Regions from separate parts of the Achromobacter sp. D10 genome, predicted to be linked through region 2. Evidence: riboswitches for the same ligand, from Rfam matches in the RefSeq annotation. Region 2 holds a riboswitch; the other holds the start of a gene.

Region 1 (15,594 bases), on a different contig from region 2:
CTGGTCACCGAGAACAAGGTGGACGCCATCATCGGGCCGAGCAATGTGCCGACCTCGATGGCGGTCACGGAAGTCGCTCGCGAGGCGCGCACCCCGCAATTGTCCCTGGCGCCCATCGTGCTCAGCCCGGACCGCGCCGAATGGATATTCGTGGTGGCGCACGGCATCGACCTGATGGTGGATTCGCTGACCGCCGACATGACCAAGCGGGGCGTGAAGACGGTGGCATACATCGGCTTTTCGGACGCCTGGGGCGACGCCGTGTATCGCGCGCTGCAGGAGTCGGCCGCCAAGCGCGGCATCAAGGTGCTCAGCAATGAACGTTATGCGCGCACCGACAACTCGGTCACGGCCCAGGTGCTGAAAATCGTATCGCTCACTCCGGACGCGGTGCTGGTGGGCGGCTCGGGCACGCCGGGCGCCCTGCCCCATCTGTCGCTGCGCGAGCGCGGCTACCAAGGCGTCCAGTACAACACCCACGGCGTCATCAACAAGGAGTTCCTGAAGCTCGGAGGCAAGGGCGTGGATGGCGTCATCGTGCCCAGCGGCCCGGTGCAAGTGGTTGAACAACTGCCCGCCGACAGCCCGATCAAGCCGGTGGCCGGCCGTTACGCCCAGCAGTACGAATCAACCTACGGCGCCGATTCACGCAACGCTTTCGCGCCCTATACCTACGACGCCTACCTGCTGCTGGACGCCGCCGTCGCCAAGATCCCCGCCGACGTCCCGGCCGGCACTCCAGCCTTCCGCCAGGCATTGCGCGACGCGCTGGAAAGCCTGCAAGGCACGGTGGGCACCCAGGGCATCTACATGATGTCGCCCACCAACCACAACGGCCTGGACGAGCGCGGCGTCGTGCTGATGCAAGCCCGCTCCGGCGCCTGGCAGTTCCTGCCCTGAACCGCCTCTTTTGCAGCAGGAGTCCGCATGACCGGCGTACACATCCCCTACGGCGTGTATTGGAGCACCCCGTTTTCCCGTTGGCAGGGCAGCCTGTCACGTCTGCACAGCCTGCGCTTCGCGGCCTGGACCGCGCGCCGCGAACTGGAACGCCGGGGCATCGCGCCCACGGCGCTGCAAAGCGCGGTGCTGGGCTGCTCGGTGCCGCAACAGGGGTCGTTCTACGGCCTGCCCTGGGTAGCCGGCATGCTCGGCGCGCCCCAACTGGCGGGACCCGTGGTGTCGCAGGCCTGCGCCACTTCCGTGCGGGGCCTGGCGACGGCCGCAGCCGAACTCATGCTCGGCAACGCCGAGACGTCGCTGGTCCTGATGGCGGACCGCGTGTCGAACGGCCCGCAGCTCTACTATCCCGACCCTGCAGGCCCTGGCGGCTCGGGCACGCACGAAAACTGGGTGCTGGACAATTTCTCGCACGACCCGTGGAGCGGCCTGTCCATGCTGCAGACTGGCGAGCGCGTGGCCGAGCGCCATGGCATACCCACGGACGAACAGAATGCGGTCACGCTGCGCCGCTACGAGCAGTATGCGCAGGCCTGTGCCGATGGACTACGGTTCCAGCAGCGCTACATGACGCTGCCCTTCGAAGTGCCCGATGCGCGGTACGCAAAGATCGCGACGGTGATGGAAGGCGATGAGGGCATCCACGCCACCACGGCGGACGGCCTGGCGCGCCTGGCCCCGGTACTGCCTGGCGGCACCATCACCTACGGCGGGCAGACGCATCCGGCAGACGGCAACGCAGGCATGATCCTCGCGACCGCCGAGCGTGCCCGCGAGCTGTCGCGCCGCCCCGAGATTGGCATCGAGATTCTGGCCTTCGGCCAGTCGCGTACCGAAAAGGGCTACATGCCGCAAGCCCCCATCGAAGCCGCCAGCCGCGCGCTGGCGCGCGCCGGCCTGGCGGTCGCGGACTTGCATGCCGTGAAGACACACAATCCCTTCGTGGTCTCGGACATCGCGTTGGCGCGCGCCACAGGGTTCGACGCCATGGCCATGAACAACTATGGCTGCTCGCTGGTGTGGGGCCACCCCCAGAGCCCGACCGGGCTGCGGTCCGTCATCGAACTCATCGAAGAACTGGCCGAACGCGGCGGCGGCCTGGGCCTGTTTACCGGCTGCGCGGCCGGCGACAGCGCCATGGCGGTGGTGCTGCGGGTGGACGCTGCGGGAGGCGCAAAATGAGCAGCGTCAATCTGGAAAATGTGCCGCGCATTCCGGCACTGCTGGCGCGCGCGGCCCGCGACCATCCCGAGCGCACCGCGCTGGTCTGCGGCACGCACCGCGTCGGCTACCGGCGCTATGCGACGCAAACCTGGGCAACGGCCCACCGCCTGCGCGAGACAACGCGCTTGGGCGACCGGGTCGCGACGCTGCTGGGCAATTCCGACCTGGCCTGCGTGATGACGCTGGCGCTGCAATGCGCCGGCAACCAGCACGTCCCTCTCAACCCTCTTTATACGGCCCGCGAACTGGAATTCATCCTGCGGGACGCGCAACCCGCGCTGCTGGTCGCCGACGGCCCTTGCTCTGCCGTGGCCGCCCCGCTGGCGGCGGCGCTGGGCATCCGACTGGTCCTGGAAGATGAGGCCCGCGCGTGGATGAAGCCAGAGCCCGGCATGGCGGACACGCCCGTGGACGACGCCGATGCCCAAGCACCGGCCTTGCTGCAATACACCGGCGGCACGACCGGGCAGCCCAAGGGGGTAATCCTCGGGCGCGACGCCATCGCCACCAATGTGCTGCAGCGGGAGCTGGCCTTGCCCACCCGATACGGCGCCGACAGCGTGCTTTGCGCCATGCCGCTATTCCATTCCTATGGCATGGCCATGGGCCTGTTCCTGGCCGTCAGCGCCGCGGCGACACTGGTGGTGCTGCCGCGCTACCGGCCGGACGATGTCTGCGATGCGATTGAACGCGAGCGCATCACCTTGTTTCCCGGCAGTCCCACCATCTATACCGGCCTGCTTGGGCATGCGCGCTTCGCGCTCACCGACTGGTCCAGCGTGCGTGTCTGCTATTCCGGATCCGCGCCATTGGCCGAAGAGGTGCATCGGCGCTGGGAGGCAGCGGTGGGCGCGCCGATATACGAAGGCTACGGCCAGACCGAAGCGGGCCCCATCCTCACCTACAACGGCCCGGCGGGAACCCGCCACGGCTCCGTGGGCACGCCGGTCGCATGCACCGAGGTGCAGGTGGTCGATCTGGAATCGGGCACGATGGTGCTGCCACCCGGCCAGCGCGGCGAAATCCGCGCGCGCGGACCGCAGATCATGCAGGGTTACCTGGCCAGGCCCGACGCCACTGCCGAAGCCCTGCGCGACGGTTGGTTGTACACGGGCGACATCGGCGAATTCGCGGAGGACGGCTTCCTGTACATCCGCGACCGCAAGAAGGACCTGGTGATTTCCGGCGGCTACAACATATACCCGCGCGAAATCGACGAGGTGCTGTACCTGCATCCGGACGTGGCCGAAGCGGCGGCGGTGGGCTGGCCGGACAGCTATCGCGGCGAGGTCATCCGCGCCTTCGTGGTCCTGCGGCCGGGCGCGGCCGTTGACGAACCCGGCCTGATCGCGCACTGCCAAGCCAACCTGGCCCGTTACAAAGTGCCGGCGGTCATCAGCATTCTCGACGCCCTGCCCTATACCGGCGCCAACAAGGTCGACAAGAAAGCGCTGCGCGCCGCCTAGCGTTTCCGCGGCCGGCGCCCTCAGCCGGGGCGCCAGCCCCTCAAACCGGATCCTGGTCCAGCCTGCGCACTGCCGCGCTCAAGGTCGAGAAATCGAATTCCTTGCGCCCACGCAGCAGGCAGCGCATCAGCACCGTCGTAATGACGGGCACCACCGCGGCCAGCAGGAAGGACTCCAGCAGGAACGAGGGCTTATCGCCCGGCGCCGGGAAGAAGAACAGGCCGGCCGCGAGGCCGGAGATCGTGGCAACGGTGGCGGTCAGGCCGTCGTGCTTGCGGCTGAACAGGCCGTAGAACACCGGGAACGCGGCGGCGGAGCAGAGCAGATCGGCCAGCAGGAACAGGTACAGCACGCTGTAGCCCTGCGAGGCCACGATCATGACCGGAATCGCCATCAGCAGCACCAGCCAGCGCGCCAGACGCTTCATGGTCATGGACTTGGCGTTGGGCATCAGGCGCCGCAGATCGACCGCGATAATGCTGGAAACCGCGCTGATCGCCGTGTCGGCCGTGCTCATGACCAGCGACAGCCCCAACGGAATCAGCGCGATCACGAACCATGCGGGCGCATGCGGCATGATGACGCTGAACAGCGCGATGGAACTGTCGCCCTGGGGCGCGAGGCCGACGAAAGCCAGGCCGAACAGCCCCATCAGGAAAATGAACGGCGCAACCAGCACTCCGCCCAGCAGAAAACCGTTGCGCATGGACCGGGCGTCGCGCGCGGCGTAGATGCGCTGCCAGTTGCCCTGGTGGAACACGCCGGTCAACAGAATGGCAACGAAAAAGGTCAGGCCGGCCTTGATGCCCACCGGATCGGTCAGGTCCAGCAACTGCGGCGCCTTGGCCTGCAGGGCCTCGATGGTGGGCATGGCTCCGCCCGCGGCCTGCCAGCCGACCAAGCACAGAATCACCAACAGCGGCACGATGACCATCATCTGCACCTGGTCCGTGAAGATCGACGAGCGCAGCCCGCCGTAGGTGGTGTAGAGCAAGGTGGTGCCCATCACGATGGCGGCGGTGGCCCACAGCGGCACGGGCGCCAGCATGGTGACCAGCTTGGCAATCGCCGTGACTTCGGCCGACAGCGCGATGAAGAGATAAAACAGCATGATGAACAGCGCCAGCCCGTACATGGGACGGCCGTAGCGCGCCATCAGGAACTCCGTCAGGGTGTGCCCATGCGGGATCAGTTCGCGCATGCGCCGCCCCAGGGGAATCATGACCAGGCGCGGCGACATCGATCCCAGCGCGTAGCCGATCACTGCCGCCAGCCCTCCCCAGGTCGCCGCCTGCGCGGGCGAGAACAGGATCCAGGCGCCCAGCGTCGAGGCCATCAGCGTCAGGATGGTGCCAAAGGCGCCCTGGCTGTTGCGGGCGACGATGTAGTCCTCCAGCGTGCCGCGCTTGCGCCGCGTATACAGCACGCTGGCCAAGGCGAAGCCCCCCGAGAACAGCAGCAGCCACATCAGGGCGGTTGATTGGGTCAACATGGAATCGGTCCTCCCGCTGCCGGCTGGCAGCCGGACGCGCAACGCCGCGGCCCACGCGTGGCGCGCAAGCCGCAAAATGAATGAAAGTCTAGGGAGGGCGCGCGGACTGCGCGATGTCCTTCCCTTCGCCGGCATTACCCGGATCAGGTTCAAAGGGTTACCGCGATGACGCGGAATCTCAGCCCTTGCAGGGCTCCCCCAGGAATTGCCGCAAGATTAGGAGAGCGGCACGGCAATGTCAACGCGCGCGGCACGGACGCCGGCGTCGGCTTTTGTGCTAAGTTCGCCCGCGAGCGGCGTCCGTTTGCCTGTGCGCCGCTGGAATCGTAGAGCCCGACCATGTCTATCGCGTCTTTCACCGCCTCCGCCCGCACCGAACCGCCATGCTGCATCTGAACCTGTTCATCTTCGGCTGCGGCCACCATCGCGCCGCCTGGCGCCACCCCGATTCCGCCGCCGAACGGCTGGGCGACATTGCCTACTACGAAGAACTGGCGCGCACCGCCGAGCGCGGGAAGCTGGACGCCATCTTCTTCGCCGACGGGCAATCGGTCGACAACATCGGCGACGGCCCGCGCTGGTACCTGGAACCCTTGACCGCCATGGCCGCGATCGCGCGCGCCACGTCCCGCATCGGCTTGATCAGCACGGTTTCCAGCACCTTCTTCACACCCTTTCACGCGGCGCGCATGGTGGCTTCGCTGGACCACATCTCGGGCGGGCGCATGGGCTGGAATGTGGTCACCTCCATGTTCGACGCTGAAGCGCGCAACCACGGCTACGAGTCCATGCCCGGGCACGACTGGCGCTACGCGCGCGCCGAAGAATTTGTCGACGTCGCGCTCAAGCTGTTCGACTCCTGGGAAAAAGACGCCTTGGCCATCGACCGCTCGGGAGACTACGGCGTGCCTGCGCGCGTGCACAAGATCGCGCACCACGGCGAACACTTTCTGGTCGACGGCCCCCTGACGGTGCCGCGTCCGCCGCAGGGCCGCCCGGTGCTGTTCCAGGCAGGCGCGTCGGACCAGGGCCGAGACCTCGCCGCGAGGCGCGCCGAGGCGATCTACGCAGTCGCCTACGACCTGCCCGCGGCGCAGGCCTATTACCGCGACATCAAGCGCCGCGTACAGGCCGCCGGCCGCGAGGATTTCGTGCCCATCATGCCGGGCCTGGTCACCTACGTGGGTTCGACCGAGGCCGAAGCCCGGGCCAAGCAGCGCGAACTGGACGTCCTGCTGCCCAGCGACGCGTCGCTACGCCAGCTGGGCATGTTCGTGCTTCAGGACTGCTCCGCCTGGGAACTGGACGCGCCCGTGCCCGTCCTGCCGCCCCTGTCCGAGTTCACCGGCCCCAAGGGCCGCTATGCCACCATCCTGCGCATCATCGAAACCGAAAAGCCCACAGTACGCCAGCTGCTTGGCCGGCTTGCGGCCGGTGGAGGTCATTGCACCATGGTGGGGACGCCCGAACAGATCGCGGACAAGATGGAACACTGGTACCGGAACGAAGGCGCCGACGGCTTCAACCTGATGCCGCCATCGCTTCCCGGCGGCATCGACGATTTCGTCGAACACGTCATCCCCGTGCTGCAGCGCCGGGGCCTGTTCCGGACCGAATATCAACATCGGACATTGCGCGGGCACCTGGGCTTGGACGGCGGGTGAAAGCGGCGTAGGCAAGCCGCTGCGGCGTTACAGATGCAGCGCCACAATTTATCCAAATGTACGGAATTGGCCACCAACATTTTCTTCATACATATCAAGGGAAACTGCGGTGGCGCGGGCCGGATAAAAAAAAGAAAACGCTCTCAACGTTGTACACAAGCAATGAATCGCAGGTTTTATTTTGTGTATTCCGTAACAAAATAAACGCCGTTAAGTCTTTCGTCAGAGAGCCGATAATTTAATTCGACCCCAATATCCATATCCCGAACCATTATGTAGTTTTCAGTTTCATTTCACCCCGCTCACATGCCTAAGGTTACGTCTGGGCTGTCTTCATCGGTACAGAAGGCAGGCGATTCAAGCCATAGAACGGGATTTATTATGAAACTAACAAGAACTTTGCTTGCTGGCGCCATTCTGGCTGGCATGGCTGGCACCGCGTACGCAGAAACCTCGGTGACGCTTTATGGCGTGGTCGACCTGGGCATGACCTACCAGCGCGGCAAGGTCGGCACCACCGATTCCAACCGCGGCCTGTATGGCGGCGACTATCAGTCCCGCATCGGCATGAACGACGGCATCCAGAATGGCTCGCGTTGGGGCCTGCGCGGCGTTGAAGATCTGGGCGACGGCCTGTCGGCCGTCTTCACGTTGGAAAGCGGCTTTACGGCCAACAACGGCAACCGCTCGCAAGGAGGCCGCATGTTCGGCCGCCAGGCAACCGTCGGCCTGAGCCACACCGAATGGGGTCTGCTGGAATTGGGCCGCCAGACCAACATCGCGTCCAAGTACTTCCGCAACATCGATCCGTTCTCGCTGGACTACCTGAACGCCAACATGGGCATGGCCTTCAGCGCGGCCAACACCGTCCGCTATGACAACATGGTCATGTACCAGACCCCGAACTGGAACGGCTTCCAGGGCGGCGTGGGCTACTCGTTCTCGACCGACGACGTCGAAGGCCCCACCGGCTTCAAGACCAAGGAAAACAACCGCGCATGGACGGCCGGTGTGAAGTACGACAACGGCCCCCTGAACGTGGCCCTGACGTATGACGTGCAGTACCGCAAGCCGAACCAGCCTCAGCCGCAGCAGTTCATCATCGGCGGCGCGTACGACTTCGAAGTGATCAAGCTGGCGCTGGCCTACGGCCGTTCCGAGGACGGCGTGTTCGCCGGCCAGGACTTCGCCCTGATGGGCGGCCGCCAGCAATCCGGCGGCGTCGCCCGCGGCCTGGGCTACACCAACGACCGCTTCACCTGGGACGGCCTGCGCATCAACTCGTACATGGTCGGCCTGAGCGCTCCGATCGGCGGCGCAAGCAACGTGTTCGCCTCGTGGCAACGTGCCGACCCCAACAAGAACCTGTACGCGATGGACGTGTACAGCCTGGGCTACACGTACGATCTGTCCAAGCGGACCAACCTGTACGCCTTGGCGTCCTACGCTGATGGCGCCGCCTTCATCAAGGGCGACAAGATGAGCACGGTGGGCTTCGGCATCCGCCATCGCTTCTAAGCAGGTCATGGACTGCCCCAACTGAGCAGAGTCGGGGCGTCTCCTCTTTTGGCCATCCGTGCATCGGGTGGCTTTTTTTTTGGCCGCTTCCAGCTTGGGGCTATCTGCCCTTGCCTGCCCGCCTGGCGCGCTATCCGGGCAAGGATGCGGGGTCGCGACGCTCGGCCCGCGCCGCGGCACGGCCACGGGACGCGGACCGCTTTCTGGAGCGCTCCGTCACGAACCAGTCGTAGAGGATGACGCCGGGATGGCGCAGCAGCGCCGCCCCCAATGCGCAAATGCCGATAGCCGCCAGGCCAATTGCGATCCAGTGCATCAGCGCCCCCCCTGCTCGAGCTGCAAGCGCAGGATGCGCCTGAGTTCCAGGATGGCTTGCGGCGTCTCTTGCACGCTGTGCGAGAAACTGATGATCTTCTCGGATTCGGCGCCGTCCAGGTGCGCGCTGCGATACGGGACGAGGCCGTCGTCGGAATCTTCCAGCGCCACGCCAGGCGTGTTGTTCGCAATGATGCTGTGGTAACGCACCGCCGGCGAAATCGGCATGGTCGCGGTCAATCTCACGAATCGGTCCTTTTCGCTCAGGTTGTCCACGCCGTTGGGCACCCGGATCGAGGATTCGGGCCGGGGCGGCCCATCGGTGTCGGCCAACCGGTTGAGCTTGGCGAACTGCCTGACCACCGTGGCAGGCAGCGTGATCAAGTTGGACAGCCAGCGCGACAAAGTGTTCTCGGCAAAAGGCGTGCCCCGGTGCGGAGCCGCGATGAACACCGCCCGCGTAATGCCGGGAAAGGCATCGAAGCTCAGCACCGGATCGAACTCGGCGTGCGCCTGGGCGAGCCGCGCTTCGTCGAGATTGGCATGGTCGCGCAGCGCGTCCCACAGCACGGTGCCGGACGAGGACACCAGCAGCCGGCTCAACACGCCGCCCATGCTGTGCCCGATGACCACCATGTCGCGCGACGCCTGCGCCGCGCCCGTGGGATCGAAATGTTCGAGCGTCTGGCTCAGCGCGTCGCGGATGGCCCGGTTGTTCAGCGCCAGGGGCGTATTGGTGGGGTAATAGACCTGCCAGATCTGATAGTGCTGGCGCAGGGTTTCGTCGCCCAGCACCTCATTGGCGACGTTGATCCACGCCTCGGGACTGCTCGCCAGACCGTGCAGCATGATGATGGTGCGGCGGTCCGGATCGTAGGGCTGCAACAGGTAGACGTGCGGCGCCTCGATGCCCTCTTCCTTGCCCAGCACGTTGCGCAACGCCTGCGTGGCGAAGCCCGACCGTGCCAGCCACAGCCCGTAGCCGGAGGTGAAGTTGGCGGCCAGGGGCACCGTCGTGCCAGCCAATGCCACCGTATCCCGCTTATAAGGGTCGTAGGCAGCGAGGGTCGCTTCGCGCGTGGCCATGACCTGTTCCAGCGTGGCGCCGGGAAAGCCCATGATGACCGTCACCGCGGGAAATGGCGTTTCGCTATAGGGCGTCTTGAAGGTGTCGGCATCGTTCACGCGGCGCGCCGTCACCGCCACCAGCTCGGCGCCGAAACCGTCGCGCCGGTACATGCTGCGCAGGCCCTGAAACGTCAGGGTAGACGCCGGCACCAGCTCGTGCGGGAACTGCTTGCCGCCAGGCAGCTTGACGTCCGACATCTCGCCCAGCACCTGCCACGGCCCCGCCGCCATCCTGGCTCCAGGCGCCGGCGGGCGGCCGCGATGCTGCTCGAACAGGCGAGTGACGGCCTGCTGCACCGCATAGTTGTAGTAATCCCGCACCTGGGTCTGGCGATCCTCGAAGGCGCGGTCGCTGGGGGAACGCGGCGTGAAAAACAGATAGGCATAGGCGGCCCGCGCCGTCTGCAGATAGGCATCCAGCAACTGGTCCTGCTCGTCCTGACTGGCGGGACGCTGCTTTTCCGTCGCCAGCGCCTCCATCAGCCAGACCTCGGACAAGGTGGCCAGGCGCCGTTCGCTGTCCAGGCCCTCCATGGTGGCCAGCGAGCGGGTGCACGCGTCTCGGTCCTTGCGGCAGTCCTGCGCGTTCAAGCCCAGCACGGCCATGGACTCGCGCGCGGAGGCGCTAAGCCGCCCGGTGGTGAGCACGTCGCCGCGGCGCTGGGCAATGTAGTCCTGCGTGCTGACGGAAGACACTTTGACGCCCGCGCAGCCCGCGCACACGGCAAGTCCCAGGATCGCGCAGGCTTTTGCGCCCGCTTGCCAGAGGCCGTTCATGGCGGGGTTCCCGCCGACTCCGGCAAGCGGATGGCCCGCGAAAACACAACCGGATCCGACCCGGGCAAGGCGGGCTTGCCGACATAGGCCTGCTCACGCAGCGTGGAAAGAGGCTTGCTGGTGTCCAGCCCGCCATGCTCGTAGAGATACTCTGGCAAATAGCCGGACAGGAGAATGCGGTAGTCCATGGGCAGGCCCGGCACGATCGCGCGCACCATGCGGTAGACCAGCGTCGTGCAATTGGCGGTTACCGTGTGATAGAAGCGCGGCTCGTCGGCCAGTTCATTCGCGGTGCGCACATAGGACAAGAACAATTCGCGCATGGCAGGCACGGGCATGTCGACGGCGTAGCGGTACACGCGCTCGTCGCGCGGTCCGGCTCGCACGTAAAGTATGTCGCGCTCCTGCGCCGCGATCACGCTCAGCTCGAACTGCTTGAAGAAGCCGCCGATCTCGGAAAACTGCTCGCCGCGCTCCTTGCGGATCTCGACCGAGAACACAACCTGGCGGCCGTCCGTGAAGCCAAATGAGACCAGCGTATGGGCGATGGCCGGGCTGCCCCAGTACGACAGCACCATGTCCACCGTGGCCAGCTCGTTAAGGTTGTACTGCTGGACTTCCCAGCGGGGCGTGTAGCGCGTGTCCGTATCGGCCTGCCAATCGAAATTGCGCACGCTGTCCAACGTGACGATGGACCCGGATATGCTACCGCGCAGCGTGCGCGCCACGTCGTCCGCCCAGATACGGTCATTGGACGGCGCCAGGGTCTGCCACCAAATACACAGCGCGGCCATGCCGATCAGCCAGGTCCCGATGGCGCGCCGGGTACGCCCGCGCCACAGCACCACGGCCGAATATAAGCACAGCGCGGCCCAGGCCAGTGCGGCCGCCCCTTGGAGGAACGCTCCGCCCGGCACGCGATAGGCCAACGCCAGGCAGCCCCACGCCGCGGGCAGGATGAGCAGCAGGCTTAACGCGATGCGCCAGGCGATCGTCCGCCAGCCGCGCCGGGCAGGATTACATGCCGCCATGCTGCTGCACGATTTCCAGGACGCCGTTGATCACGAACTGCACCGCCATGCAGACCAGCAGAAAGCCCATGATGCGGGAGATGGCCTCCACCCCGCCCTGGCCGATCACGGCCACGATGCGCCCGGCCGAGCGCAGACATATCCAGAACAGCAGACCCAGCAGGGAAAACACCACGATGGGCGTCACCGCGAGCACCCACGGGGAATAGGCCTGCGTCACCGAGGCGTCAAGCGTGGCCGCGCCGCTGATGATCATGGCAATCGTGCCCGGCCCCGCCGTACCCGGCATCGCCAGTGGCACGAAAGCGATGTTGGGCGTCTGCCGATTGGCCTGCGCGTCCGCCACGTCGGCTTCGGCGGCGGTTGACGGCGCGGAGGGAAACACCATGCTGAAGCCGATGCTGGCCACGATCAGCCCACCGGCAATGCGCAGCCCCGGAATCGAAATGCCGAAGGTGTGCATGATCCAGGCGCCGGCATAGTAGGTCACCACCATGATGCCGACGACATAGAAGGCCGCCTGCTTGACCTGGCGCTCGCGCTCTTTGTAGGGGATCTGCTGGCCCAGCGACAGCAGCAAGGTCATGGAGGTCAGCGGATTGGCCAGCGGCAGCATCAAGGCCAGCCCCAGGCTGACCAGCTTTCCCAATTGAACCAGGTCGTCAGTCATAGCGAATTGCGCGGTGTGCGGCGCGGCGCGTCACGGCGGCTCGGATGATGTAGCAATGGTGTAATGTACTATACATTACACAATTTCAGCCAGAATCATGGCCGGGCGAAACGCCAGGGCCATGCCGCGACAAGGGGGCGAAATGAACTCGATTCAAAACGATACGGCGCCGCGCGCGCTGACCAGCCGGGGCGAAGCGCGCCGGGAACGGCTGCTGGAAGCCGCCACGCAATCCTTGCTGGAGCACGGCTACGCGCAGACGTCCATCCAGCGCATCGTGCGCCAGGCGGGCGGCTCGGCGGCCACCGCCTATCAGTTGTTCGGCAGCAAGGAAGGCTTGCTCGTCGCCGTGCTCGAACACGAACTGAACAGCATGCGCGCAGCCGTGTTTCCGCCGGCCTTGCTGGATCAGCCCGTCGGCCCGGCCCTGCATGAACTGGCGCGACGGCTGCTGAGCTATGCGCTGCAGCCCAAATCGGTCGCGCTGTACCGCTTGATCGTCTCGGAATCGCATCGCCTGCCACAACTGGCCGAATCATTGCGGCTGGCGGTAGCCATGCAACTCCACGCGCCGCTGGAGCAATGCCTGAAGCAGGCCTGCGAACGCGGCGAACTCCGCATCGACGATCCGCGGCTGGCCGCGCGCACCCTGGGCAACCTGATCAATGGCATTGCCTCGCACGCGCGCTTGACAGGCGGCCGGGCCGAGGGCCCGGACGACGAAGACCTGGCCACCTGCCGCTATGGCGTGGATACGCTGTTGCGCGCTTTCCGGGCGTAGGAGCGACGCAATTCGCCCCACCCCTGGCGCGCCAGCAGCGTCGCCGGCCACAGCATGCAGGCCGCCGCCAACCACAGGTTGGCCCGCAGTCCCAGAGCGTCCACGCTGGGCACGCCCAGCAGCGAACCCGCGGCAATCCCCAGGTTGAACACCGCGACGAAAAGCGAGGTTGCGGCTTCCACGGCATCCGGCGCCGCCTTCATCATCCAGGTCTGCAACGAAACGGACACGGCGCCATACGCCAGCCCCCACAGCAGCAGCAAGACCGCGGCCGCCGGGCGCAATTGCCCCAGCCCGCTCAGCAATAGCAGGATCGACAGCAAGCTGGCAGCGATCACGAGCAAGGTCGCCGCGGGGCGCCGGGCGGCTGCGGCGCCGCCCAGGAAATTGCCGGCCACGCCCGCTGCGCCGTAGGCAAAGAGCAGCGGTCCGATCCAGCCCTCTCCGAAGGCCGCATGGATTTGCAGCAGCGGACGGACGAAGGTATAGGCCATGAAATGGCCGGCAACCAGGAACAGTGTGATGAGCAGGCCGCGCCTCAGGCCCGGATTGGCCAGTTGCGACGCCAGTTGGCGTGGCTGCAGCGAGCGCGCTGCGGGCAAGGCCGGCAGACCCAGCAGATTCAGCAACAGCACCGCGGCGCACAACGCGGCCATGGCGCCGAAAGCCGCGCGCCAGCCGGCCAGTCCGCCAAGGAAGGCGCCCAGCGGAACCCCCAGTACCGACGCCACCGCGACGCCGCCGAAAATGATGGACGTGGCCAGTCCCACGGCGCTCGGGCCGACCAGCCTGCTCGCCAGCCCGCCCGCGATCGCCCAGACGCCGCCGATGCAAAAGCCCACCAACACCCGAGCCGCCAGGAACCACGGCATGCTGGGGGCCCACGCGCTGGCTGCGTTGGCGCAGACCAATAGCGCCAGCAAACCGCAGAGAATGACGCGGCGGTCGGCCCCTTTGGCGCCCAGGACCACAAGCGGGGCGCATAGCGCCGCCAGAATCGCGGGCACAAACAGCATGAAACCGCCCATCCCCACCGACACCTCGAGCGCGCCAGTGATGGGAACGAACAGCCCCACCGGCAGCATTTCGGTCGTGACCACGCAGAAAGTCGCCATGCCGACGGCAATGACGCCAAGCCACGCGCGCCAGGCCGCCGGCTGGTTGCTGGAAGAGTCAGGGATGGCGCTTTCTGGCGCTGGGCAACTGCGGGTCATTGTGTAGGGTCCTGATAAGGGCTCATGCCGAGCCGACCCCTAGGCAGTCTACTGTTTCCAATTCGCTGATAAAGTAGGACATTCAATAAACAATAGGGACGAATCGTGCGCAATTCACCCTCTCCGATGGCCCGCTTGGACCATATCGGCGACCTGCTCGCCTTCGTGCGCGTGGCCGACACCCAGAGCTTTACCGCCGCGGCCGAAAAGCTGGGCCTGTCGCGCTCGGCGATAGGCAAGTGCATCGCGCGCCTGGAGCAAGGCCTGGGCGCGCGGCTGCTCCATCGCAGTACCCGCAGCGTCAGCCTGAGCGATGAGGGCCGTGTTTTCTATGACCATGCGCAACGCATCCTGTCCGAGGTGGACAACGCCACCGACGCAATGGCCAGCCGCAAGCTGGCGCCGCGGGGACGGTTGCGCATCGACCTGCCCGTTTCGCTGGGACGGCTGTACATCATGCCGCTGTTGCGCGACTACCTGCGCGAATGGCCCGAGGTCGAGGCGGACGTCAGCTTCTCGGACGACTATATCGACCTGGTGCGCGACGGCGTGGATGTCGCCATCCGCATCGGCGGCGAAACCGATAGCCGGCTGGTGCGAAAAGTGCTGGCGCCGCACCGCCTGATCACGTGCGCCTCGCCTGGCTACCTTGAGCGCCATGGCGCTCCCGCCAGCCCGGACGATCTGGCCGGCCACCAGACCATGGCCTACACCCACGCTGGCGCGCTGGTGCCGTGGCGCTTTGCGGTCAACGGTCAGGAACGCGGCGTCCACGTCGCCGGACGCCTGCGCCTGGGCAATACCGAGGCCCTGCGCGACGCCGCGCTGGCGGGCGAAGGCATCGCCCAACTGGGCGCTTTTCTGGTCGGCGAAGACTTGCGCGCAGGCAGGCTCGCACCGGTGCTGGAATCGGCGGCGCCTCCCGGAGCGCCGGTCTGTGCGGTCTATCCGCACCGGCGCCACCTGGCGCCCAAGGTGCGCGTGCTGATCGACAGCCTCGCGAGCGCCTGGAGCCGCGGCGCGCCCTGGGCCGTCGACGCACCGCGGCGGCCATGGACAGGCGCCTGATCCACTATGATTGCCGGCATTGCCCCGCAAGGCGCAATACCGGATACCCAGGGACGCTGCCAGGCACGCCCTTGCCTGCGCCCCGCCATTTCCCCCGGAGTTTTACTTGAGCGACATCTATCAATTCAGCCGCGGCACGGCCCCGCTGCTGATCTCCATCCCCCATCTGGGCAGCATGATCCCCGATTCGCAACGCGCGCAGATGACGCCGCTGGGCCTGCAATCGGGCGACACCGACTGGCACCTGGACACGTTGTACAAGTTCGCCGAGACGCTCGGCGCTTCC
Region 2 (15,594 bases):
AAGATCTGGGCGCGCAGCGGCACGCCTTATGCCTCCTGGCAGGCGGAATTCGATGGCGAAGTGCTGGCCGTGCGCAACTCGCCGCTACTGGACGAGTTCCTGGCCTCGCGCTACCAGGCGGTGGCGGACGACGCGCTGAAACTGAAGCTGATCCGCCGCCCCGTCAGCGTGGAGGGCTGGTTCGAGCCGCGCTACCTCAATACCGCGCTGCAAAAGGCCAATCTTTCCACCCGCTGGACGGCATTCAATGCGCAAGGCCAGCCCGCGTCCGGCGAACGCCAGGCAAGCGCCGCAGTGGCGCGATAAGGAGCCGTCATGTCCGGCAACACCCTGAGCGCGCCGTTTCCCTCCACGCATCACCGCGCAACCCGCCCGCCTCTCGCTCCGCTGCGCAGCGCCGGCAATCGCCTGCTGCCCTGGCTGCTGCCCCTGAGCTTGCTCGCCCTTTGGCAACTCGGTGCGTCCCGGGGCTGGATTTCGCCGCAGGTGCTGCCGTCCCCCCATTTCGTCTGGCTTACCTTGCAGGATCTCTACAGCAGCGGAGACCTCTGGCTCAACGTGCAGGCCAGCATGCAGCGCGTGCTGGTCGGCTTTGCGGCCGGCAGCCTGCTGGGATTGGCGCTGGGCGCCGCCATGGGCCTGTGGCGGCCACTGGAAGCCTACATCCTGCCCACCTTCAACGCGCTGGTGCAGATTCCCGTGTTGGCCTGGCTGCCCTTTGTGCTGCTGCTGGTCGGCATAGGCGAACCGCTGAAGTACATCCTGATCGCCAAGGCGGCGCTGGTACCCGTCACGCTGAACACCCTGCAGGGATTCCGCCAGACACCGGCCAGCCTGCTGGAGGTGGCCCGCGTCTACGGCTACACACGCCGACAGCAAGTGCTGGAAGTGGTGCTGCCGCACGCCTTGCCCACGCTGTTCACGGGCCTGCGCCTGGGTTTCACCAAAGCCTGGCTGTCGCTGGTCGTGGTGGAGCTGGTCGCGTCCAGCGAAGGGCTGGGTTACTTGATCGTCTACGGCCGGCAACTGTTCCAGCTGGATCTGGTCATGGCGGCGGTGATCGTGGTGGGCGCCATCGGCTATGCCATCGACAAGCTGCTGGACGTGGCCGAAGCCCGCGCAGGCGGCGGACAGGCCGCGACCCGCCTGGGCACGGCGTCCACCGGAGTCCACGCATGACGACGACACAGACACGCTCGTTTCCCAAGGCTGGTGCTCTCCACGCCTGGCTGCGGGCCCGATGGCGCGGCTTGGTGCTACCCGCCGCCGCGATCCTGGCGTGGTGGGCGCTGGCGCGGCTGGACTGGGTGTCCACGCCCTTGCTGGTGTCGCCGGGAAAAGTGCTGGACACCGCCGCCAGCCAGATATCTTCGGGCCGGTTGTGGCGCGCGCTGAGCGCCAGCCTGGCGCGGGAGTTCACCGGCTTTGCCATAGGCACCGCGCTCGGCCTCATACTGGGCGCGCTGCTCGGGCTGCTGCCGTTGTTCAACCGCATCGTCGGCCCCAGTTTCAACACTTTCAAACAGATCTCGCTGTTTGCCTGGATTCCGCTCATCTCGGTCTGGTTCGGCCTGGGCGACGTGGCCAAAGTGACGTTCCTGTCTCTGGCAGCCTTGGTACCCGTCGTCGTCAACACCTGCGACGGCATACGCAGCACCCCGACCACGCTGCTGGAAGTCGCCCGGGTGTTCGGCTATACGCGCTGGCAGACGCTGCTGCACGTGGTGCTGCCAGCGGCAGCGCCTTCGATCTTCACCGGCGTCTACCTGGCGTTGATCTACTCGTGGCTGGCGACGATAGGCGCCGAATACCTGCTGGTGGCCGGCCACGGCATAGGCAACACCCTGATCGAAGGCAGCGAACACTTCCAGATGGATCTGGTGATCTTCGGCATGTTCGTGATCGGCCTGGTCGGTTGGTCCATGAACGCATTGGCCCGCGCGCTGGAGCGCCGGCTGGCGCGGCACCGCTACGGCGCCGCCTGAGGGAGAAAGCAAGGAATGACTGGTACTTTCGGCAAGGAATTGAACATACGCGGCGTGGAGAAGCGCTACGCCGGCCCCGATGGAAGCGCGCAGGCGCTGCAAGTCCTGCAGGACATCAATCTCGACGTGCCCGCCGGGCAATTCGTCAGCATCGTGGGAGCCAGCGGCTGTGGAAAGTCCACGCTGCTGCGCCTGATACTGGGGCTGGACGACGACTACGCCGGCCAGATTCTCCTGGACGGCAAACCAGTGCGCGGCGCGGGCCTGGACCGTGGCATCGTATTCCAGGACCATCGTCTGTTTCCCTGGCTCAACGTGGAGCGCAATATCGCCACCGCGCTGCGCAACGCGCCCCTGTCAAAAGCGGAAAAGCGGGAGTTGGTGGCCGCACACATTGCCTTGGTCGGTTTGCAGGGATTCGAGAAATCCTACCCCCATCAGATCTCGGGCGGCATGGCGCAGCGCGTGGCGATCGCGCGCGGCCTGGTCAATCGTCCGCGGGTGCTGCTGCTGGATGAACCCCTGGGAGCCCTGGACGCACTGACGCGTTCGCGCTTGCAGAACGAGTTGCAACGCATCTGGCAGCAAGAACAGATCACCATGGTGCTGGTCACTCACGACGTGGAGGAAGCCGTCTTCCTGGGTGACCGCGTGGTGGTGATGCAGCCTCGCCCGGGCCGCATCCGCCGCATCGTCGACGTAGACCTGCCCCATCCCCGCAACCGCAGCGATCCCCGCTTCATACGGCTGCGCGATGACGTACTCAGCGACTTCCTCGATCCGGACGGGCGCGTGGCGGACAACGAGGCCGCGCCGCCTCCGGGCGGCCTCGCGGCGACGGTCGGGGCCTTGCCTGCGCTGGGGCGCTTGCGCATGGCCTGGTAGCGGCTCGCGTGCTTCGCTAAAAGAAAGGCCGGCGGCACTTGCCGCCGGCCCTGTCCGCAAACGCCTCAAGCACTCAATCGATCGACGCGCCTGCCACCTTCACCACCTTGCCCAGGCGCGCGTACTCTTCCGCGCCAAATTCCGCCAGCGACTGGCGCGTCGTGGGCGAAGGGATGGCGCCGCGCGACTCCAGCATCTTGCGTACCTCGGGCTGCTGCAGCGCGCGGTTGACGGCGGCATTCAGCTTGTCCAGCACCGCGACCGGCGTGCCCTTGGGCGCATACAAGCCGTCCCAGGCGAAGAATTCATACCCCTTCACGCCCGCTTCGCTGATCGTGGGTATGTCCGGATTGGACGCCACGCGCTCCGGCGTCGTCACGCCCAGGGCCCGCAGCTTGCCCGCAGCAATCTGCCCGGACACGTTGGGCATCACGTCGATCATGAACGAAATGCGTCCGCCCAGCAGATCGGTCATGGCCGCGCCGCCGCCCTTGTAGGGGATGTGCATTACCTTCGTACCCGCCATCTGGTTCAACAGTTCACAGGCCAGGTGCGAGGACGTGCCATTGCCGGCGGACCCGCAGGTCAGTTCGCCCGGATTGGCCTTGGCGTAGGCCAGCAGTTGCGCCAAGGTCTTGAAGCGCTCGTCCGAGGCATTGACGACCAGCGCTGCCGCGATGACGGTAAAGCGCGAGATCGGCTCGAAATCGGATGGCGCATAGCCCGGCGACTTGTATAGCCAGTGGTTGGTGGCCTGCGTGCCGTTGGTGCCGTAAGACAGCGTGTACCCGTCGGGCTTGGCGCGCGCCGCGATCGAAGTGCCGATGTTGCCGCCCGCGCCTGGACGGTTCTCGACAATGATGGACTGCCCCAGTTCGCGCGACAGCGGCTCTGCGACCAGGCGCGCCAGCGTGTCGCCCCCGCCGCCGGCGGCGAACGGCACCACCAGCGTGATCGGATGGGCAGGCCAATCGGGCTGCTGCGCCTGGGCGCCAGACACGACGGCCGCACAGGCGGCCGCCAGCATGCAATGCAATATTCTTGAGGGTTTCACTGTTTGTCTCCTGAGGAATGCTAGGGACGCGCCCGCTGCTTTTTGAATGATTCGGGCGCGTTGGGTTAAATCGGTTCGGGCGGGAGGTGGCGGCGGCTGCGCTTGTCGGCCAGGCGCCATCCGCTGTCCGTCTCCGCCAGCACGTCCTGGCATTCGCGAATGGACACCAGGCGCGGCGCGCCGCCATGTTCCTGCGGCACGCTTTCATAGGCGGTCAGGAAGTAGCCGACCGTGGCGCGCGCCCCGGCCAGATCGATCAAGCGCAGGTTGGTGATGATGTGGCAGGTGCTGCGTTCGGCGGCGCGGGCGTTCAAAACTTCCAGTATTTCCGCCCGGCCCGCGAGCCGGCGCCCTTGGCGCTGCCAGACGCCGTCCTCGGCCATCAACGCGGCGGCAGCCTCGTGGCGCCGCGTATCCAGCGCGTGAAAGAATTCCAGCACCACCGCTTCACAGGCCGCCTTGGCCTGCATGAGCAAAACCGGGTTTTCCATTTGGGTCCTCATCCGATCTGCGCGTTGGCCAGCGGCACGTCCGGCCGCTGCAACAACGCCGGGTCCAGGGCCGCGCGCTGCGCGATCCACTTACGCAGCTGGCGGAAATCCCGCGCCGCGTCCACCGCCACGCCGGCCACGACACGACCGCTGGCGTCCAACGCGACCGACAGCAAACCGCGGCTTCCGGCCTGGGGCCGCAGTACTTCGCTGCACGCCAAGGCCGAGAAGCCCACGATCTGCACCATGGCGTCATACTGTTCCGACCAGACGGCGCCGGTCGGTGCATAAGGCTCGCCCTGCCCCAATGCAGACAAGGCTGCGGCCATGCCCTGGTCCTGCGCGTTCTGCCAGGACTCCATCCGCGCATGCCCGCCCTCGGCCGCCAGCACCGCTACGTCGCCCGCGGCGTACACGTCCGGCACGGAGGTCCGGCAATACGCATCGACCAGCACACCGCGCTCGCAAGCGATGCCAGCCTCGCGCGCCAGTTCGTCATTGGCCTGCAGGCCCACGCCCAAGACAATCGCATCTGCGTCCAGGCGCGTGCCATCGGCCAGTTCCGCCACCGGACGGCCGTCCGCCTGTGCCAGCACCGCGCGCAATCCGGTATTCAGCCGCACATCCACGCCGTGCGCCGCATGCAGCGCGGCCAGATGCGCCGACACGCCTGGTTGCACGCTGCGCGCGCACAAGCGCGGCCCTTGCTCCAGCACCGTCACCGCGCTGCCCGACTGGCGCGCCGTCGCCGCGACTTCCAGTCCGATCCAGCCGCCGCCCACCACGACCAGACGCCGGCCCGGCCCCAGGGTGGCGCGCAAGCGCAGCGCATCGCCACGGGTACGCAGCACATGCACGCCGGGCCTGCCGACGCCCGGCAACGCGGGCACGATCGGCCTGCCCCCCGTGCACAGGATCAGCTTGTCATAGGGAACGGCGCCGCCATGCGAGGTATCTACCTGCTTGTCGGCCACGCGCAGCCGCGCCGCCGCCACGCCAGGTTGGAACTCGATGCGCAGCGAGGCCAGCCGCTCGGCCGAAAAAAGCTCGGTACTTTCCGCCACGGCCTGGCCGCCCAGCACCGCCTTGCTCAGGGGCGGGCGTTCGTAAGGCGCGTGCGGTTCGTCGCCCAGCAGCACGATGCGACCTTCATAACCACGTTCGCGCAAGGTCGTCGCAGCCCAGCCACCCGCCTGGCCTGCACCGACCACGACAATGGCGCCGGCCTTCGCCGCGCCGCTTTCATGCTGCGCATCGCGGAGCTCGCCCATGGGGAGGGCCGGCCGGCTCATGCGGCTTCCGCCTTGAGGTAGACAGTGCCCGCTTCCACCCGCACCTCGTAGCGGCGCAGGTCGGTCGTGACCGGCGGGCATTGCGGCTTGCCCGTGCGGATGTCGAAGACACCCTGGTGCAGCGGGCACTCGATGGTGCCATCCTCCAGGTAACCGTCGGCCAGGCTGGCGTTGCCATGCGGACAGCGATCCTGGGTAGCACAGATATCGCCCTGCAGGTTGTAAAGGCAAACGCCTTCGCCTTCATGCACCACGCGCAGGGTGCCGGTGTCAGCGGAAATATCCGACACCATCGCAACAGGTTTCCAGGTATCCATGCTTACAACCCCATCGCCTTGCGGTAATAGTCATAGAAGGAGCGGATCAACACCTCGGTCACCATGTAGTCGGCGGGCTCGGTATCCCGGCCACCCATCTCGATGATGCCGCGCTCTTCCGGATAGCCGGTGACGCCGATCTGGACCTGGTTCAGCATTTCGCTGTCGTCCATCGACACGAAGCCGGCCGGACCCAGCAGGTTGGCGTGCTTCAGGCGCAGACGGGTCATTTCCTCATCGTCATCCTCGTAGCCGTAATAGGTGAACACCAGCTCATGCTCGGTGGGACTGCGCGGAATGACGTGGCGGGTCTTGAGCGAATTGGCCTGGATGCCGAACTGCGCGGCCGGGAAAACCCAGGCGCCGCCCACCCGGCCGCGGTTGAACTCGGCGCGCGGGGTCACGGTTTCCAAGTCCAGCAGTTCCAGGTCATCGCGGAAACGGCTCATTTCCGTGGTGGCCTCGGTCTTTTTCTTGCCCTCGTTGTGCGACACCATCACGCTGTGCGCGCCGCCGCCCGTGGGGATGCACTCGGACTTGGAGTCCGCGCGCCACAGGCCGAAGGTGATGTAGAAGGTGTGCAGCAGCGTGGCGTGGTACGGGTCCTTCAGGTTCTCCAGGTACATTTTCCAGTTGCTGGGAATCAACTGGCGGCTGTAGCCCAGCAGCTTGAGCGGCTTGCCCGGCAGCATATGGTCGATCTCGGCCAGCACTTCCGGGCCGCAATAGTCCTCGAAGCTGGGTGCGTCCTCGGCAAAGGTGGCCCAGATCGAACCGCCCCGGTTCACGCTGCGCAGCTTGCGGATGCCATTCTGCTTGGGGTCGAAGTCTCGCGGCATGCCGCCCTTGCCCATCGCGCCGCGCCGAAATGGCACGCCTTGCAGATTGCCATTCAGGTCGTAGTTCCACTGGTGGTAGGGGCAGGTGAAATCCTCCACCTTGCCGGTGTTCTGCCAGCAGATCTGCGCGCCGCGGTGCGCGCAGCGGTTCTCCAGCACGTTGATCTCGCCTTCCGCGTTGCGCACCATGACCACGGGGCGGTTGCCGATCCAGTTGCGCTTGTAGCAACCGACTTCCGGCACTTCGCACTCCAGGCCTACGTAGTTCCAGGTCTTACCGCCGAAGAACACGTCCATTTCCTTTTGGAAGATGGCCGGATCCGTGTAGACCCAGTTGGGGATGCGCGTATAGCCTTCCTTGGGCCAGCGGCGCTCGATATGGATGGGAGCCGCCGCGGGCGCGTCCAGCACGGCAGAGTCGGAACAGGTCATGATAGTTATCCTCGGGGCGGATTCAGATGGGGACGATGAGCGAGGTGCGAACGCGGTAGTTGTCGTACACGCAGTCGCGGCGGCTGAATGCCAGGCCTTCGGGCGTCGCGCGCAGCACGTCCAGATAGCGGCCGACCATGTTCAAGGTGGGTTCCCGGTCGGACAGCGACTCCATCACGGCGAAGTTGGCCTGGGCGACGATGTGGTCTCCCTGCACCTCCAGGACGCGCACGCCGCTGATGAAGTGGCGCAACGAACGCGGCTCGAACATCGTGGTTTCGCGCAAGGCGGTGACGCGATCGCGCAGCATGTTCTTGTTCATGCAGTAGATCAGCCCCAGCGGCAGGCCGGCGTCATGGTTCTCGCGCGACAGCACCCGGTAATGGCAGTCTTCCGTGAAAAAGCCCGGCCAGTCTTCCAGGCGGTCTTCGTCCAGGCAGTAGGCGTAGTCGTCGTAGAAATCCCGCAGGCGCGCACGCAGCGCCGGGGTGTCGGAAATCTCGGTCATGGTCATTGCGGATCCAGATATCGGTTCTAGGGAATCGCGTCCTAGCGGGCTGCGGCGAGTTGCGCGCGGTTGCTTTCGAAGCCGCTCTGGCTGCCCAGCGCCAGGATGGGTTCCTGCATGCGCTCCTGCCAGATCAGCGACTCCATGGCGATTTGCAGCGGATGGTCCTGCACGGTCAGCGCGGAGGTGGTTTCCGTGCCGGAGTGATGCGAGTGCATGGCCCAACCCGGCGCGGACAGGATCAGGTCGCCCGCCTTCCAGTCGAGCCTCGTGCCGTTGACCTTGCTGTACCCGTTGCCACGCAGGTAGTAATTGATGGCCGACGAGCTGTGGCGATGCGGCACGTGATGGTTATCCGGCGGCGAGGACGAAATCGTGGCGAAAAAGCTGTGCGTGGTGCCGATGCGGCGTTCGGTCGCCGGGTTGTACAGCACGAAGAGGCGACGGCCGTTGTAGCCGCGCGCAATGTCCTCGACGCTGGGCAGCTGCCGCGACACCGCGGCCCAGGGCCAGTGCAGGGCCTTGGATTCCAGTACGTCGATGTCGATCAGCCACTCGTAACCCAACAGCCACGCCCCCTCGGGGGTGATCTGCTCGCGCAGCGCCAGGTCGCGCGAACGGGCAGCGTCGGGCGCGCGTGGCGGCACCGGCTTGGTGTTAGCGTCTGCCGGCGGCACGCTGCCCTCGAACTCCTCTACGTAATGGATCTCCAGCTTTTCCAGGAGCGGCGCGTTGGAGTACGACAGGCGGACCCACGGCGTCTTGCCTTCGTTGCGGTACGAATGCACCTGCATCGCCGGCGTGTTCCACACGTCCCAGAGCCCTACCCGGATGTCGCGTCCGCCCACCGTGGCCACGCCCTCGCCGCTGATACAGATCTCCAGCATGTTCGAGTTCTTGCGCAGATTGAAGGTGCTTTCGCCCGGGTTGACCACGTTGATGGTGACATCCGTTCCCGGTGCCAGGCCCAGGCCGGGCGCCGTCGCCTCGGGGTGCACGATGAGCGATGCGCGACGGCCGTTGTCCGGTCGGGGCGCATCCGCCAGGCGCGCGATCTCAAGATCGATATCCTCTTTGGGGATGACGATCGACTGCCATTTGTTTTGTTCCCGCGGACTGGCGCCGCTGACATCGACGAACATGTGGTCTCCTCTTGCGGCCGGCGCCCGGCGCCGGCTGTCTGGTTGTGCGAATTCGGTTCAGGGCTGCGCCAACAGCAGGTTCTCGCGGGTCTGGGGCGGCAAAGCCACGCCCAAGCCATGGTCGCGGGCGTGCTCGTACACCACTCGCGCCATCGCCAGGTCGGACAGCCCCATGCCCATGCCCTTGAAAATCGTCAGCCGCGCATCTTGCGGACGGCTCTCGCCCGCGGCGAGCAAGTCGCTCAGGACCGCCACGTCCTGCCACGGCGCGCCCTCGGCGCCAAAGCGTTCACGCAGTTCCCGCGATCCGCGGCGCGCGTTCTCCATGTCGTCCACGACCACGCGGTCGGCGCGTTCGAACACGTCTTGCGCGAATTCGGCCTTGGCCGGCAGGATGGCGCCAACGGCGTTCAGGTGCCTGCAGTCGGCCAGCATGGCCGCATCCACGAAGGGCTCAACGGCGCGCGTGATCAAGGTAACGATTTCCGCCCCGGCCAACGCGTGTTCCAGGCTGGACGCTTCCTCGACATCGAATGCGTACTTGCCTTGCATGCTCGCGACAAAGGCGCGGCGTTTTTCCGGCGTGGGGCTGTAGATGCGGACCCGGCGCAACTTGCGCACGGCGGCAAGCGCAGCCAGTTGGGTGACCGCCTGCGGTCCGGTGCCGATCAGCGCGGCGCACGCTGCGTCGGCCGGCGCCAGCGCGCGCGTGGCCACCCCACTGATCGCGGCCGTGCGCAGCATGCCCAGGGCACGCGCCTCGATCACCGCGCGCAAGAACCCGGTTTCTGCGTCGAACAGGCTGAACAGCGAACCGCCACCGCTTTTGGTGTGTACCCAGGTCTTGAAGCCGGCATAGCCCCCGGCGCCTGTCTGCACAGAACCCAATGCATGCATCGAACTGCCGTCGCCCCAGGTCGCCAACGCCTTGGGCAGGTTGCGCGCTTGTTCGCGCCCTTGCGCAACCAGCATTGCGTGCAAGGCATCGATCGCCTTGGGGATGTCCAGCACCGAGACCACGTCCCGTTCCGTCAGGTACCGCAGCGCATCAGTCATGCGCGTCTCCTAGTTCGTCGATGGCAGGCTCTTGCTCCACCGTATTGATCAATGACCCGATGCCGGGGATCTCGACCTCCAGCGTGTCGCCCACGCGCATGAAGCGCGGCGGCTTGCGGCTGGAACCGACGCCTTCGGGCGTCCCCGTGGCGATCACGTCACCAGGCGACAGTCGCGTGAAGCTGCTGATGTATGCAATCAGCTCGGGAATGGGGAAGATCAGGTCGGATACCTGGCCGTGCTGCATGACCTCGCCATTGAGGCGGGAAATGACCTCCAGGCCTGATGGATCGCCGATCTCGTCGGCCGTCACCAGACAGGGACCCAGCGCGCCGCTGCGCTCGAAGTTCTTGCCAGGCGTCACCTGCGCGTTGTGCTTCTGGAAGTCGCGCACGGAGTTCTCGGCCATGCAGGTGTATCCCGCGACATGCGCCAGCGCATTTTCAGCCGGGATATGGCGGCCGCCCCGGCCTATCACGACAGCCAATTCGGCTTCGTAGTCGAACCGGTCGGACGCGCGCGGCTTCCAGACCGCTGCCCCGTGACCCACGAAGCTGTCCGCAAAGCGCGCGAACAACGAAGGGTGCGCCGGTAGTTCGCGCCCGGCTTCCGCGACGTGGCGACCATAGTTCAGTCCCACGCAGAGGATCTTGCGCGGCGCCACCACCGGGGGCAGCAAACGCAGCCCGGCCACGGGCAGACAGGGTTGGCCCTCTGTCTCGGCGGCGCGCGCGATCTGATCCACGCCCGCCTCCAGCGCCGCGACCATGTCGGGCCAAACCTGCGTCAGCACCACGACTTCCGTACCGCGCAACATGCCCCAGGCGCTGCGGCCTGCCTGAACGAAGCTGATGAGCTTCATGTTGTCTCCTGTGCCTCTTGCGGACATGGCATGCATTGATGGATTTCTTTGCATGCATTTCTAGGCTTATTCGTACTAGAACCGCCGTTTTTCCGAATTATTGCATGCAATTTTGATAAATCGCAAGGCCAAATGGATTTTCTTATGCCTTATTGCATGCAATTTTGACGGTACACTGAAGGCCCCAATAGACTGGAACGAGCCCGCATCTCGCTATGGCCGCACAAATCGATAAAGTCATTTCGGAACTCCGCGACATGGTGCTTTCGGGCGTGCTGCAGCCCGGGGAACGCGTGGTCGAATTGCAGTTTTCGGCACGCCTGGGCGTCTCGCGCACCCCGCTGCGCATTGCCCTGACCGAACTGGAAAAGGAAGGCCTGCTGGAGCGGCTGCCTTCGCGCGGATTCCGGGTACGGGCCTTCACCGTGGATGAGATCGGCGATGCGGTGGACGTGCGCGGGGTGCTCGAGGGCATGGCGGCCCGCCTGCTGGCGGAGCGCGGCGCCTCACAGGAGGTACTGGACCGCTTGTCAGAGGCCGTGGAGGAAGGACGCGCCCTGCTGGCCCCCGCCCGCCGCGATCTCAACACCACCGTGGATGCCCGCGCCTGGGGGCAGATCAACCGCCGCTTCCACGAAATCCTGTGCGAGGCCGCGGGCAACCGCGCGCTGCTGTCGGCGCTGGAACATAACAACAAGACCCCCTTGGCCGGCCCCGCCGCGCTGACACTGCCGTCGACCCCGTCCCTGCTGGAAACGCCGTTCGTACTGCGCGCGCAAGCGGATCACGAAGACCTGCTGCGCGCCATTACGCGCCGCGAAGCCGTGCGTGCCGAAAACCTGATGCGCGAACACGCCTACCGCAGCCGCGAAAACAAGCGCGTGCTGCTGGAATCCCTGCGCGGCGCCCTGCCCGCCCAACCCATGCTGTCGGACGCCAGCGCTTGACAAGCGCGATGCCCGCCCAGAACATAGCCATATCCACCCGGGGCGCTTCGACAAGAGGCTGAGACGCCGCTGGCGCGGGCCAAACACCCACGCAGCGCGGCAACCCGTTGAACCTGATCCAGGCAATGCTGGCGTAGGGAGGGTGCCGAACCGCTTGCGCGCCGCGCCTCAGTCCGCCGGCTCCGCCGCTCCTCCGGCCCTCCGCCCGCCCTGGATTCCCACGACAGGGCCCAAGGCATGCCATTCATCCCCGACCTTTCCGCCCAGGCGCTCGTCTCGCGCGACCTGTACACAGCGCTGCGCCGCGACGCGCCCCTGGTGCAGTGCCTGACCAATTTCGTTTCCATGAACACCGCGGCCAACGTGCTGCTGGCCGTGGGCGCATCGCCCGCCATGGTGCATGCCCAAGAGGAAGCGCCCGAGTTTGCGCGCGTCTGCGGCGCGGTGGTGATCAACATCGGCACCCTTTCCTCGCCCTGGCTGGACAGCATGCTGTTGACCGCTGCCTCGGCCAACGAGGCCGGCATTCCTTGGGTGCTGGATCCGGTGGCCCATCACGCCACCGCTTTTCGTCGAGACGCCGTCCGGCGCTTGCTGGACCTGCGGCCCACCATCATCCGGGGCAATGCCTCGGAGATCATCGCCCTGGCCGGAGGCCAAAGCGCAAGCCAGGGCGTGGACGCGCGCGACGCGGTCGCGCAGGCGGAGGAATCGGCGCATGCCATAGCGGTCCGCCAAGCCACGGTGGTGGCCGTTACCGGTGAAACCGATTTCGTCACGGACGGCACGCGCGCCGTCCGCATTGCTGGCGGATCCCCCCTGATGCCGCGCGTCACGGCCACAGGCTGCGCGCTGACCGCGACGGTCGGCGCCTTTGCGGCCGTATCCAGGAATGACCCTTGGGCGGCGGCAATAGCCGCCCTATCGTGCTTCGCAATCGCGGGCCAGCGCGCCGGCGGGGCAGCGCAAGGGCCCGGATCCTTTGCCTGGCGCTTCCTGGATGCGCTGGGGGACCTGGAAGCCGACAGCCTCACCCAGGAATCGCCGCTGCGCTAGCCGCGGCGGACCTCGGCCGCTAAGGCTGGCGGTAATAGACGCAGATGCGTCGGCCGCCTATTTCGTGCACCTCGATCGGCAGCTCGTAGAGCTCGCTCAGAACCTCCGGCCGGACCAGTTCCGCCGGAGTTCCCTGGCGCGCGATGCGTCCCGCCCGCATCGCTACGATGCGATCCGCGTAGGTCGACGCAAAATTGATGTCGTGCAGCACCAACACGACCGTCTTGCCCAATTCGTCCGCCGCGCGACGCAAGGTGCCCATCATGGCGACGGCGTGTTTCATATCAAGGCTGTTCAACGGCTCGTCCAGCAGGACGTAACGCGTGTCCTGGCACAGCACCATGGCCACGAAGGCGCGCTGGCGCTGGCCACCCGACATTTCGTCCAGGTAGCGGTCGGCCAGCGGTTCCAGATTCAGATAAGCAATGGCGCGGTCGATATGGTCCTTGTCCTCCAGCGTCAGCCGGCCGCCCGTATGCGGATAGCGGCCGAACGCGACCAGGTCTCTTGCAGTCAAGCGTAAGGGCAGGTGATTGTCCTGGCGCAAGATGGCCAGGCGGCGCGCGAGTTCGCGGCTATCCGCGCGGGTTACGTCCAGCCCTTCGACCAGCACCCGGCCCGTGGACATGGGCAGCAGTCGGCTGACCATGGACAGCAGCGTGGATTTGCCCGCGCCGTTGGGACCGATGATGGCCGTAACGCCGCCCGCGGGCAGCGAAAGGCTGACATCGTCGACCACCACGCTCTCGCCGTACTGCTTGCTGACTTGCTGAATCTCTATCATCGGCGCCCCCTGCGCAGGATCAGGACGAGGAACATCAGCCCGCCCAGGAATTCGATCACCACGCTGACAGTGGTATTCAGGCCCAGCACGCGCTCCAGCAGCGTCTGGCCGCCGACGAGGAAGATCACGCTCAGCAGCACGGCCGCCGCGACGGTGTAGCGGTGCCGGTCGGACCCCATGACCTGATAGGCCAGGTTGCTGACCAGCAGGCCAAAGAACGTCACCGGGCCGACCAACGCGGTGGAAACCGACACCAGCACCGCGATGGCTACCAGTGTCAGCATGAGTGTGCGGCGATAGTCCACGCCCAGGTTCACGGCGATGTCGCGACCCAGTGCCAGCACGTCGTATCGGCGGCGCATGCGCCACACCAGCAGGGATGCGGCGCAGACCGCGGCCAGCGCGATCGGCAGCAACCCCACGCGCACCGTATTGAAGCTGGCGAACATGCGGTCCTGCAGCACCAGGAATTCGTTGGGGTCGATCAGGCGGACCACAAAGTTGGACAGGCTGCGGAACAACAGGCCGAAAATAATGCCCACCAGCATCATCAGATGCAGGCTGCGCACCGCGTCCGAGAACAGCCAGCGGAACAGCAGGCAGGCGAAGGCCGTCATGGCGCCGACCTCCAGCAGGAACGCGGCCACGGGATGGCTGGCGGCCGTGGCCGCCTGGCCGAAGCCGAATACCACCACCGCCTGGATCAACAGGTACAGGGCATCGAAGCCCATGATGGCGGGTGTCAGGATGCGGTTGTGCGTGATCGTCTGGAACAGCACCGAAGACACCGCGACGGCATAGGCCACCAGCACCATCGCCGCCAGCTTGGCCCCGCGGAACGGAATGACGAAGGACCATTGGCCGTTGGCGCCCAAGGTCATGAACGCGATGGCGCATGCCAGCGCAAAGGCCCCCAGCAGCCAAAGGCGCCAGGCTTGTGGCGCGCGGCCCGAGACCGGCGCGGAGATTGCGAGTTCAGCCAAGCCGGTTCCTCCGGGTCCGCAACAACCACAGGAACAGGATGCTGCCCAACACGCCGACGACGGTGCCTATGGGAATCTCGTAGGGATGGATCAGCAGCCGGCCGATGACGTCGCAGGCCAGCACGAATACGCCTCCCAATACCGCTACCCAGGGAATGGAGCGGCGCATGTTGTCGCCCAACACCAGGCTGACGGCGTTAGGCACGATCAGGCCCAGGAACGGAATACCGCCGGCCGTCACGACGACCACGGCCGAGATCGCGGACACGATCAGCAGTCCGACCAGCGTCAACCGCGCGTGGTTAAGGCCCAGATTGGAAGCGAACTCGCGGCCCATGCCCGCCACCGTGTAGCGGTCGGCCGCCGCATAGGCGGCGCAGGCCAGGCCGAAGCCTATCCACAACAGCTCATAGCGCCCGCGCAGCACGCCGGAAAAATCGCCCGTGGTCCAGGCGTGCAGCGACTGCAGCAGGTCGTAGCGGTAGGCGATGAAAGTCGTGGCGGCATGGATGACGCCGCCCAGGATCAGGCCGATCAGGGGCACGATGAAGGGAGTGCGCAGCGGCACGCGCTTGAGCAGCGCCAGGAACAGCAAGGTGCCCGCCAGCGCAAAGCCCGTGGCCGTCAGCATCTTGCCGATCACGGGGGTGTCCGGCGCCAGCAGCGTGACGACGAGTATGCCCAGCGTGGCGGACTCCACCGTGCCCGCCGTCGTGGGCTCGACATAACGGTTGCGGACCAGCATCTGCATGATCAGTCCCGCCACCGCCAAGGACATACCGGCCAGCAGCAACGCCAGCGTGCGCGGTATCCGACTGACCATGAGCAGGCGCCAGGCGCGCTCCGCATCTTCGCCCGCTCCCCAAAGCGCGGACAGGCTGAGCTGTCCCGCGCCCAGGCTGACGCTGGCCGCGCACAAGGCCAGCAGCACGCCCACCGCTGCCGTCAAACCGCCCCAACC

The links. A riboswitch is a leader RNA that binds a small molecule or an ion and turns the genes downstream of it on or off. The one in region 2 is predicted to bind thiamine pyrophosphate.
Region 1: linked by a shared signal. The riboswitch ahead of VCS63_RS22770 (sodium:solute symporter family protein) and the one ahead of thiM (hydroxyethylthiazole kinase) in region 2 are both predicted to bind thiamine pyrophosphate.

Annotation. Positions count from the first base shown of each region.
Region 1 is NZ_JAYJLE010000010.1:185,352-200,945, forward strand. Features, by position in the region: gene VCS63_RS22755 (ABC transporter substrate-binding protein) at 1-900, shown strand, start outside; gene VCS63_RS22760 (thiolase family protein) at 928-2,142, shown strand; gene VCS63_RS22765 (class I adenylate-forming enzyme family protein) at 2,139-3,650, shown strand; gene VCS63_RS22770 (sodium:solute symporter family protein) at 3,691-5,142, opposite strand; TPP riboswitch at 5,246-5,352, opposite strand; gene VCS63_RS22775 (LLM class flavin-dependent oxidoreductase) at 5,526-6,806, shown strand; gene VCS63_RS22780 (porin) at 7,188-8,324, shown strand; gene VCS63_RS22785 (hypothetical protein) at 8,455-8,640, opposite strand; gene VCS63_RS22790 (esterase/lipase family protein) at 8,640-10,544, opposite strand; gene VCS63_RS22795 (DUF4105 domain-containing protein) at 10,541-11,575, opposite strand; gene VCS63_RS22800 (MarC family NAAT transporter) at 11,562-12,245, opposite strand; gene VCS63_RS22805 (TetR/AcrR family transcriptional regulator) at 12,388-13,026, shown strand; gene VCS63_RS22810 (MFS transporter) at 12,987-14,240, opposite strand; gene VCS63_RS22815 (LysR family transcriptional regulator) at 14,346-15,308, shown strand; gene hutG (N-formylglutamate deformylase) at 15,415-15,594, shown strand, end outside.
Region 2 is NZ_JAYJLE010000005.1:107,534-123,127, forward strand. Features, by position in the region: gene VCS63_RS16415 (ABC transporter substrate-binding protein) at 1-306, shown strand, start outside; gene VCS63_RS16420 (ABC transporter permease) at 316-1,179, shown strand; gene VCS63_RS16425 (ABC transporter permease) at 1,176-1,985, shown strand; gene VCS63_RS16430 (ABC transporter ATP-binding protein) at 2,001-2,870, shown strand; gene VCS63_RS16435 (Bug family tripartite tricarboxylate transporter substrate binding protein) at 2,944-3,897, opposite strand; gene VCS63_RS16440 (nuclear transport factor 2 family protein) at 3,990-4,415, opposite strand; gene VCS63_RS16445 (NAD(P)/FAD-dependent oxidoreductase) at 4,424-5,686, opposite strand; gene VCS63_RS16450 (non-heme iron oxygenase ferredoxin subunit) at 5,704-6,024, opposite strand; gene VCS63_RS16455 (aromatic ring-hydroxylating dioxygenase subunit alpha) at 6,027-7,295, opposite strand; gene VCS63_RS16460 (aromatic-ring-hydroxylating dioxygenase subunit beta) at 7,318-7,809, opposite strand; gene VCS63_RS16465 (cupin domain-containing protein) at 7,845-8,945, opposite strand; gene VCS63_RS16470 (ornithine cyclodeaminase family protein) at 9,003-10,001, opposite strand; gene VCS63_RS16475 (fumarylacetoacetate hydrolase family protein) at 9,994-10,863, opposite strand; gene VCS63_RS16480 (GntR family transcriptional regulator) at 11,079-11,810, shown strand; TPP riboswitch at 11,839-11,968, shown strand; gene thiM (hydroxyethylthiazole kinase) at 12,048-12,866, shown strand; gene VCS63_RS16490 (ABC transporter ATP-binding protein) at 12,886-13,650, opposite strand; gene VCS63_RS16495 (iron chelate uptake ABC transporter family permease subunit) at 13,647-14,633, opposite strand; gene VCS63_RS16500 (ABC transporter permease) at 14,626-15,594, opposite strand, start outside.